DNA from 3 places in the Clostridium sp. AWRP genome. Region 3 is predicted to be linked to each of the others. Evidence: a T-box and tRNA genes for the amino acid it is inferred to sense, from the RefSeq annotation. Region 3 holds a T-box; the other regions hold tRNA genes.
The links. A T-box is a leader RNA that pairs with one kind of tRNA and senses whether it is charged. The one in region 3 lies ahead of alaS (alanine--tRNA ligase), so its partner is inferred to be a tRNA-Ala.
Positions count from the first base shown of each region.

Region 1: it has a tRNA-Ala gene. The T-box ahead of alaS (alanine--tRNA ligase) is inferred to sense a tRNA for this amino acid. The anticodon was not compared.
Region 2: it has a tRNA-Ala gene. The T-box ahead of alaS (alanine--tRNA ligase) is inferred to sense a tRNA for this amino acid. The anticodon was not compared.

Region 1 covers NZ_CP029758.2:650,873-654,157, reverse strand. The annotation lists rRNA gene DMR38_RS02935 (23S ribosomal RNA) at 1-1,503, opposite strand, end outside; tRNA gene DMR38_RS02930 (tRNA-Ile) at 1,696-1,772, opposite strand; tRNA gene DMR38_RS02925 (tRNA-Ala) at 1,777-1,852, opposite strand; rRNA gene DMR38_RS02920 (16S ribosomal RNA) at 2,256-3,285, opposite strand, start outside.
Region 2 covers NZ_CP029758.2:684,121-687,405, forward strand. The annotation lists rRNA gene DMR38_RS03105 (16S ribosomal RNA) at 28-1,537, shown strand; tRNA gene DMR38_RS03110 (tRNA-Ala) at 1,941-2,016, shown strand; tRNA gene DMR38_RS03115 (tRNA-Ile) at 2,021-2,097, shown strand; rRNA gene DMR38_RS03120 (23S ribosomal RNA) at 2,290-3,285, shown strand, end outside.
Region 3 covers NZ_CP029758.2:1,322,499-1,325,783, forward strand. The annotation lists gene DMR38_RS06130 (PRC-barrel domain-containing protein) at 1-402, shown strand, start outside; gene DMR38_RS06135 (AI-2E family transporter) at 489-1,514, shown strand; T-box leader at 1,590-1,777, shown strand; gene alaS (alanine--tRNA ligase) at 1,866-3,285, shown strand, end outside.

The sequences.
Region 1 (3,285 bases), 670 kb from region 3:
GGTGCTTAGACATACATCCAATTGTATGCACACCTTATCCTCCTGCGTCATCCCTTTTGTCAAACGCTTTTATGCGGTATCGGAATTTCAACCGATTGTCCATCACCTACGCCTTTCGGCCTCGGCTTAGGTCCCGACTTACCCTGGGCGGACGAACCTTCCCCAGGAAACCTTAGGTTTTCGACCAATAAGATTCTCACTTATTTCTCGCTACTTATGCCAGCATTCTCTCTCCTGTACAATCCACCGTTCCTTCCGGTACGACTTCTACTCATACAGGATGCTCCTCTACCACTCTTTCGAGTCCACAGCTTCGGTGGTAAGTTTTAGCCCCGGACATTTTCGGCGCATGATCTCTTGACTAGTGAGCTATTACGCACTCTTTAAATGAGTGGCTGCTTCTGAGCCAACATCCTAGTTGTCTTAGAAATCACACATCCTTTCCCACTTAACTTACACTTTGGGACCTTAGCTGGTGGTCTGGGCTGTTTCCCTTTTGACCACGGATCTTATCATTCGCAGTCTGACTGCCGGAATTCAAGTATATGGCATTCGGAGTTTGATAAGGTTCAGTAACTGTTGTCAGCCCCTACCCCATTCAGTGCTCTACCTCCATTACTCATTTCCGACGCTAGCCCTAAAGCTATTTCGAGGAGAACCAGCTATCTCCGAGTTCGATTGGAATTTCTCCGCTATCCACAGCTCATCCCATGGTTTTTCAACACCAACGTGGTTCGGTCCTCCACGGAATTTTACTTCCGCTTCAACCTGGCCATGGATAGGTCACTCGGTTTCGGGTCTACAACATACAACTTCGCGCCCTTTTCAGACTCGGTTTCCCTCCGGCTCCGTACCTTAAGTACTTAACCTTGCTGCACATCGTAACTCGCTGGCTCGTTCTACAAAAAGCACGCCGTCGTACTTTACGTACTTCGACTGTTTGTGGACACACGGTTTCAGGTTCTATTTCACTCCCCTCCCGGGGTTCTTTTCACCTTTCCCTCACGGTACTCCTTCTCTATCGGTCACCAGGTAGTATTTAGCCTTGGGAGGTGGTCCTCCCTGTTTCCCACAAGGTTTCTCGTGTCTCGTGGTACTCTGGATTAGATCTGACTGTTCTTTGCTTTCATTTACAGGGCTTTTACCTTCTCCGGCAGAGCCTTCCAGCTCTCTTCAATTAGCACTTCACAGTATTTATAATCTATCCGCAACCCCAGGAACAAGTTCCTGGTTTGGGCTCTTTCCCTTTCGCTCGCCGCTACTTAGGAAATCGATGTTTCTTTCTCTTCCTCCGGGTACTTAGATGTTTCAGTTCCCCGGGTTTGCCTCTACAAACCTATGTATTCAGTCTGCAGTACCTAGTGTTGTCTAGGTGGGTTTCCCCATTCGGATATCTCTGGTTCTCTGGCTATTTGCGCCTACCCAGAGCTTTTCGCAGCTTATCACGTCCTTCTTAGGCTCCTGGTGCCAAGGCATCCTCCATGCGCCCTTTGTAGCTTGACCTTTCATTATCGAAAATTGCTATTTGCAATTTTCTCTGTATCATCTTAAATGTTTAGAATGATACTAAAGTTATTCTACAAAGGTTATATTATAACCTTAGCTTTACTTTATTTCTTATTTACTGTGCAATTTTCAAAGGACAATTTTTCAATTTACATCGTAAACTGAAAATGGTTTTCTAATGAAAACCTTTGGTGGGCTTAAATGGACTCGAACCATCGACCTCACGCTTATCAGGCGTGCGCTCTAACCAGCTGAGCTATAAGCCCTAAATGGTGGAGATAAAGAGATTCGAACTCTTGACCCTCTGCGTGCAAGGCAGATGCTCTCCCAGCTGAGCTATACCCCCAAAATATTTTTATTCTATTTTTAAAAAATTGCTATTAACTGCACAACACTTCGTCAAAGCTTTCATTCCAGTGCTCATTTACATAAGTAAACTCCGCTTCTCATTCAAGCTTTTCCTTGTCTTGCTCGTTACTATCAATTTTTTATCATCATCATACCACTTAAATTCAAAAGTGATACTGTGAAGAATCTATGATCCTTCAAAATTAAACAGAGTGAAAAATTGCTATTAACTTCGCATATCGACCTCAAAATCATTCACTGCGGTACTCATTTACATAAGTAAACTCTGTTCCTCGCTCATGTTTTTCCTTGATATACTCGTTACTATCAATTTTTAAGTTTCAACTTACTTAAACCATCAATTTATAAGATAGATTATACTCTATCTTTCGACTCCCTAGAAAGGAGGTGATCCAGCCGCAGGTTCTCCTACGGCTACCTTGTTACGACTTCACCCCAATTACTAACCCCACCTTCGGCCGCGTCCTCCTAAGTTAGACTACGGACTTCGGGTGTTGCCAGCTCTCATGGTGTGACGGGCGGTGTGTACAAGGCCCGGGAACGTATTCACCGCGACATTCTGATTCGCGATTACTAGCAACTCCAACTTCATGCAGGCGAGTTTCAGCCTGCAATCCGAACTGGGGGCAGTTTTTGAGGTTTGCTCCACCTTGCGGTCTTGCTTCTCTCTGTACTGCCCATTGTAGCACGTGTGTTGCCCTGGACATAAGGGGCATGATGATTTGACGTCATCCCCACCTTCCTCCGCGTTAACCGCGGCAGTCTTGCTAGAGTGCTCAACTAAATGTTAGCAACTAACAACAGGGGTTGCGCTCGTTGCAGGACTTAACCTAACATCTCACGACACGAGCTGACGACAACCATGCACCACCTGTATCCCTGCCCCGAAGGGCTTCTCTTATCTCTAAGATATTCAGGGTATGTCAAGTCCAGGTAAGGTTCTTCGCGTTGCTTCGAATTAAACCACATGCTCCGCTGCTTGTGCGGGCCCCCGTCAATTCCTTTGAGTTTTAATCTTGCGATCGTACTTCCCAGGCGGAGTACTTATTGTGTTTACTGCGGCACAGAAGGGGTCGATACCTCCTACACCTAGTACTCATCGTTTACGGCGTGGACTACCAGGGTATCTAATCCTGTTTGCTACCCACGCTTTCGTGCCTCAGCGTCAGTTACGGTCCAGAGAATCGCCTTCGCCACTGGTGTTCTTCCTAATCTCTACGCATTTCACCGCTACACTAGGAATTCCATTCTCCTCTCCCGCACTCCAGATACCCAGTTTGAAATGCAGTGCCCGGGTTAAGCCCGGGTATTTCACATCTCACTTAAATATCCGCCTACGCACTCTTTACGCCCAGTAATTCCGGACAACGCTCGCCACCTACGTATTACCGCGGCTGCTGGCACGTAGTT
Region 2 (3,285 bases), 640 kb from region 3:
GATTTTCTATAGAGCCATATAAACTTTTAAATTAAGAGTTTGATCCTGGCTCAGGACGAACGCTGGCGGCGTGCTTAACACATGCAAGTCGAGCGATGAAGCTCCTTCGGGAGTGGATTAGCGGCGGACGGGTGAGTAACACGTGGGTAACCTACCTCAAAGAGGGGGATAGCCTCCCGAAAGGGAGATTAATACCGCATAATAATCAATTTTCACATGGAAACTGATTTAAAGGAGTAATCCGCTTTGAGATGGACCCGCGGCGCATTAGCTAGTTGGTAGGATAACGGCCTACCAAGGCGACGATGCGTAGCCGACCTGAGAGGGTGATCGGCCACATTGGAACTGAGAGACGGTCCAGACTCCTACGGGAGGCAGCAGTGGGGAATATTGCACAATGGGCGAAAGCCTGATGCAGCAACGCCGCGTGAGTGAAGAAGGTTTTCGGATTGTAAAGCTCTGTCTTTGGGGACGATAATGACGGTACCCAAGGAGGAAGCCACGGCTAACTACGTGCCAGCAGCCGCGGTAATACGTAGGTGGCGAGCGTTGTCCGGAATTACTGGGCGTAAAGAGTGCGTAGGCGGATATTTAAGTGAGATGTGAAATACCCGGGCTTAACCCGGGCACTGCATTTCAAACTGGGTATCTGGAGTGCGGGAGAGGAGAATGGAATTCCTAGTGTAGCGGTGAAATGCGTAGAGATTAGGAAGAACACCAGTGGCGAAGGCGATTCTCTGGACCGTAACTGACGCTGAGGCACGAAAGCGTGGGTAGCAAACAGGATTAGATACCCTGGTAGTCCACGCCGTAAACGATGAGTACTAGGTGTAGGAGGTATCGACCCCTTCTGTGCCGCAGTAAACACAATAAGTACTCCGCCTGGGAAGTACGATCGCAAGATTAAAACTCAAAGGAATTGACGGGGGCCCGCACAAGCAGCGGAGCATGTGGTTTAATTCGAAGCAACGCGAAGAACCTTACCTGGACTTGACATACCCTGAATATCTTAGAGATAAGAGAAGCCCTTCGGGGCAGGGATACAGGTGGTGCATGGTTGTCGTCAGCTCGTGTCGTGAGATGTTAGGTTAAGTCCTGCAACGAGCGCAACCCCTGTTGTTAGTTGCTAACATTTAGTTGAGCACTCTAGCAAGACTGCCGCGGTTAACGCGGAGGAAGGTGGGGATGACGTCAAATCATCATGCCCCTTATGTCCAGGGCAACACACGTGCTACAATGGGCAGTACAGAGAGAAGCAAGACCGCAAGGTGGAGCAAACCTCAAAAACTGCCCCCAGTTCGGATTGCAGGCTGAAACTCGCCTGCATGAAGTTGGAGTTGCTAGTAATCGCGAATCAGAATGTCGCGGTGAATACGTTCCCGGGCCTTGTACACACCGCCCGTCACACCATGAGAGCTGGCAACACCCGAAGTCCGTAGTCTAACTTAGGAGGACGCGGCCGAAGGTGGGGTTAGTAATTGGGGTGAAGTCGTAACAAGGTAGCCGTAGGAGAACCTGCGGCTGGATCACCTCCTTTCTAGGGAGTCGAAAGATAGAGTATAATCTATCTTATAAATTGATGGTTTAAGTAAGTTGAAACTTAAAAATTGATAGTAACGAGTATATCAAGGAAAAACATGAGCGAGGAACAGAGTTTACTTATGTAAATGAGTACCGCAGTGAATGATTTTGAGGTCGATATGCGAAGTTAATAGCAATTTTTCACTCTGTTTAATTTTGAAGGATCATAGATTCTTCACAGTATCACTTTTGAATTTAAGTGGTATGATGATGATAAAAAATTGATAGTAACGAGCAAGACAAGGAAAAGCTTGAATGAGAAGCGGAGTTTACTTATGTAAATGAGCACTGGAATGAAAGCTTTGACGAAGTGTTGTGCAGTTAATAGCAATTTTTTAAAAATAGAATAAAAATATTTTGGGGGTATAGCTCAGCTGGGAGAGCATCTGCCTTGCACGCAGAGGGTCAAGAGTTCGAATCTCTTTATCTCCACCATTTAGGGCTTATAGCTCAGCTGGTTAGAGCGCACGCCTGATAAGCGTGAGGTCGATGGTTCGAGTCCATTTAAGCCCACCAAAGGTTTTCATTAGAAAACCATTTTCAGTTTACGATGTAAATTGAAAAATTGTCCTTTGAAAATTGCACAGTAAATAAGAAATAAAGTAAAGCTAAGGTTATAATATAACCTTTGTAGAATAACTTTAGTATCATTCTAAACATTTAAGATGATACAGAGAAAATTGCAAATAGCAATTTTCGATAATGAAAGGTCAAGCTACAAAGGGCGCATGGAGGATGCCTTGGCACCAGGAGCCTAAGAAGGACGTGATAAGCTGCGAAAAGCTCTGGGTAGGCGCAAATAGCCAGAGAACCAGAGATATCCGAATGGGGAAACCCACCTAGACAACACTAGGTACTGCAGACTGAATACATAGGTTTGTAGAGGCAAACCCGGGGAACTGAAACATCTAAGTACCCGGAGGAAGAGAAAGAAACATCGATTTCCTAAGTAGCGGCGAGCGAAAGGGAAAGAGCCCAAACCAGGAACTTGTTCCTGGGGTTGCGGATAGATTATAAATACTGTGAAGTGCTAATTGAAGAGAGCTGGAAGGCTCTGCCGGAGAAGGTAAAAGCCCTGTAAATGAAAGCAAAGAACAGTCAGATCTAATCCAGAGTACCACGAGACACGAGAAACCTTGTGGGAAACAGGGAGGACCACCTCCCAAGGCTAAATACTACCTGGTGACCGATAGAGAAGGAGTACCGTGAGGGAAAGGTGAAAAGAACCCCGGGAGGGGAGTGAAATAGAACTTGAAACCGTGTGTCCACAAACAGTCGAAGTACGTAAAGTACGACGGCGTGCTTTTTGTAGAACGAGCCAGCGAGTTACGATGTGCAGCAAGGTTAAGTACTTAAGGTACGGAGCCGGAGGGAAACCGAGTCTGAAAAGGGCGCGAAGTTGTATGTTGTAGACCCGAAACCGAGTGACCTATCCATGGCCAGGTTGAAGCGGAAGTAAAATTCCGTGGAGGACCGAACCACGTTGGTGTTGAAAAACCATGGGATGAGCTGTGGATAGCGGAGAAATTCCAATCGAACTCGGAGATAGCTGGTTCTCCTCGAAATAGCTTTAGGGCTAGCGTCGGAAATGAGTAATGGAGGTAGAGCACTGAATGGGGTAGGGGCTGACAACAGTTACTGAACCTTATCAAACTCCGAATGCCATATACTTGAATTCCGGCAGTCAGACTGCGAATGATAAGA
Region 3 (3,285 bases):
AAGGGATTTGTTATAACCCCTAACAACATATTTAAAAAAAGTTTAAACGTATTTATAAAGGATATAGTGAGTTTAACATCTGTAATAGTTGTTACTAATGCAAATAGGGATAAGTATTTTCAATTTAATGATGTAAAGAAAATGAATGTAGTGGATGAAAAAGGATGTTTGATAGGAATGGTGGAAGATATATTATTTGATGAAGAAAGTTTTTGCATAAAAGCAGTTATACTTTCCACTGGATTTATAAATAATTTTATAAAAGGGAAAAAAATATTGCTTATAGATGATTTGACTTTAGGTGAAGAGAACTTATTTTACAGAGGAAAAAAAGAAAATTTAAAGTTTTTTAATTCTCCTCATGTACTATTTAACTCAGATAAGGCATCTGAAAGAAAATAGGTTAGCATACTGATTGGTTATTTTTTTGAAAATTACTAAGAAGGGAAAATACCTAAATATAATTAGGATTGTGGAAGATGATGCGGATGAATATTAGTAAAAATTCTCTTGTCAAATATGTACTTATAATAGCTATATTTGCAGCTGCTGCTTTGCTTGTTGCTAAAAGTTCTGTATTAAGGGAAATGTTATATTTGATTTTTATATCTTTTTTAATAGCCTATACCCTAAAACCTATAGAAATAAAAATGGTTAATGCTGGAATAAACAAAAAAGTTAGTGCTATTATTATAATAGGTATACTGATTTTACTAGTTGTTTCTACATTTGCCCTTCTTATACCATCTTTATTTAAGGAAAGTTTAAAGTTAAATGCCACTGCTGCAAGTATTCAGACGTTAATAGACAGATTTTATGCAAAACTAAAGTTAATTCAAGGCAATAGGACAATGCACTTATTAGTAAATAATTTAAATAGAAGGATTGACAGTGAAATTGCTTCTGTATTTGTTAAAATATTTGATTTCTTAATGAATATGGGAGAAAATATATTGTATTTAGTAGTTATACCAATAATAACTTATTATTTTTTAGCAGATGATAAATGTATAAATGAAACTCTACTTTCCGCATTCCCAGTAAATAGTAGAAAACCTATTAAAAAAATATGCTGCCATGCAGATAAGATATTAGGACGATATATAGCAAGTCAGCTCATATTGAGTGCCCTTGTGGGAATAGCTACTTTTTTTATACTTATATTTTTAAAGGTAGAATTTCCTATAATATTATCCATATTAAATGCATTCTTTAATATAATACCTTATTTTGGTCCTATATTTGGTGCTCTTCCGGCTATAGTTATAGCCCTTATAAAATCTCCAGAAACAGCTTTATGGACAGTTATATGGCTTTATCTCCTGCAGCAGATAGAAGGAAACATACTATCACCTAAGGTCACAGGAGATAGCATAGATATGCATCCTCTTATAGTCATTCTTCTATTAATAGTTGGAGGTAAAGTATCAGGATTTATTGGAATGGTATTAGCAGTACCTTTTGGAGTTGTAATTAAAGTTATATATGATGATCTGAATTACTATATGTTTTAGTTAGAATTTCAGATTAGAAAAGCCTGCAATATTGACATAAAAGTGTATTTAAATTATAATTTGTATCGTAATGGAATATAGGCAATGAATAGAAAAAGTAAATATTTTATTATACAAAGAGAGGAAGTGGATGGTGTAAACTTCTTATAATATATATTGAAGCTATCTATGAGTCATAACATATAATTTAAGAGATACAGGTTTTTTATTTTACATATCTGTTTAATTAGGGTGGTACCGCGGATTCAGCTTTCGTCCCTTTTCAGGGATGGGAGCTTTTTAATTAAAATTATTTTTTACATAATAAAATGACAAAATTTGATTACATATGAGTGAAGAGGAGAGATACATATGGAGAAATTAGGATTAAATCAAATTAGAGAGATGTATTTAAGTTTTTTTGAAAAGAAGGGTCATTTAAGGATGTCAAGTTTTTCTTTAGTCCCCAATAATGATAAGAGCTTACTTCTTATAAATGCAGGAATGGCACCTCTTAAACCCTATTTTACAGGATTGAAGGTTCCACCTAGAAAAAGGGTGACTACCTGTCAGAAATGTATAAGGACAGGAGATATTGAAAACGTTGGGAAGACATCCAGACATGGTACTTTTTTTGAAATGCTTGGAAATTTTTCTTTTGGAGACTATTTCAAGGAAGAAGTAATTCCCTGGGCTTGGGAATTTACTACTGATGTTTTAAAAATTCCTAAAGATAAATTATATGTTACCATATATTTAGATGACGATGAAGCTTATGATATATGGGTGAAAAAGACGGACATAGATCCATCTAGAATATTCAGGCTAGGAAAAGAAGATAATTTTTGGGAACATGGAGCAGGACCCTGTGGACCTTGTTCGGAGATTCACTATGACAGAGGCGAAGGAAAGATAACTACAGTAGATGAATTTGTAAAAGCAGGTGATAGTGACAGGGTAGTTGAATTTTGGAACTTGGTATTTACACAATTTGATAAAGATGAAGAAGGAAACTACAATAAGCTTTCTCATCCAAATATAGATACGGGTATGGGTCTTGAGAGAATGGCAACTATAATGCAGGGTAAAAACAGTATATTTGAAGTAGACACTATAAATTCTATATTAAAAGCAGTAAGCAATATGGCTGGTATAGAATACGGTAAAAATGAAAAAAGTGATATGTCCATGAGAATAATAACAGATCATGTGAGAAGTGTTACATTTATGATAAGTGATGGAATACTTCCATCTAATGAAGGCCGTGGGTATGTGCTTAGAAGACTTTTAAGAAGGGCTGCAAAGCATGGAAAGTCCCTTGGCATTAAGGAAGGATTTTTGTATAAACTTACAGAAGTTGTCATAAATAATTCTTGTGGAAATTATTCTGCATTGAAGGAAAAAGAAGAGTATATAAAAAAGATTATAAAGCTAGAAGAGGAAAGATTTGATGAAACTATAGACAGTGGAATGCAAATTTTAAATGACTTTATATCTGACTTAAAGTCAAATAAAAATACTGTACTGGAGGGTGAAAAGGCATTTAAATTATATGATACGTATGGTTTCCCTATAGAACTTACTCAAGAAATATTAGAAGAAAAAGGAATGACTGTAGATTTAGATGAATTCAATCATAATATGAAAGATCAGAGGGAAAGAGCAAGATCTGCTAGAGCAGAGACCAATTATATGGGAGCAGAAAATACTGTATTAAATAAAATCCCTTTTGAAATAAATACGGTATTTGAAGGGTATGATAGATTAAAATCCAGTTCCAAAGTTAAATTAA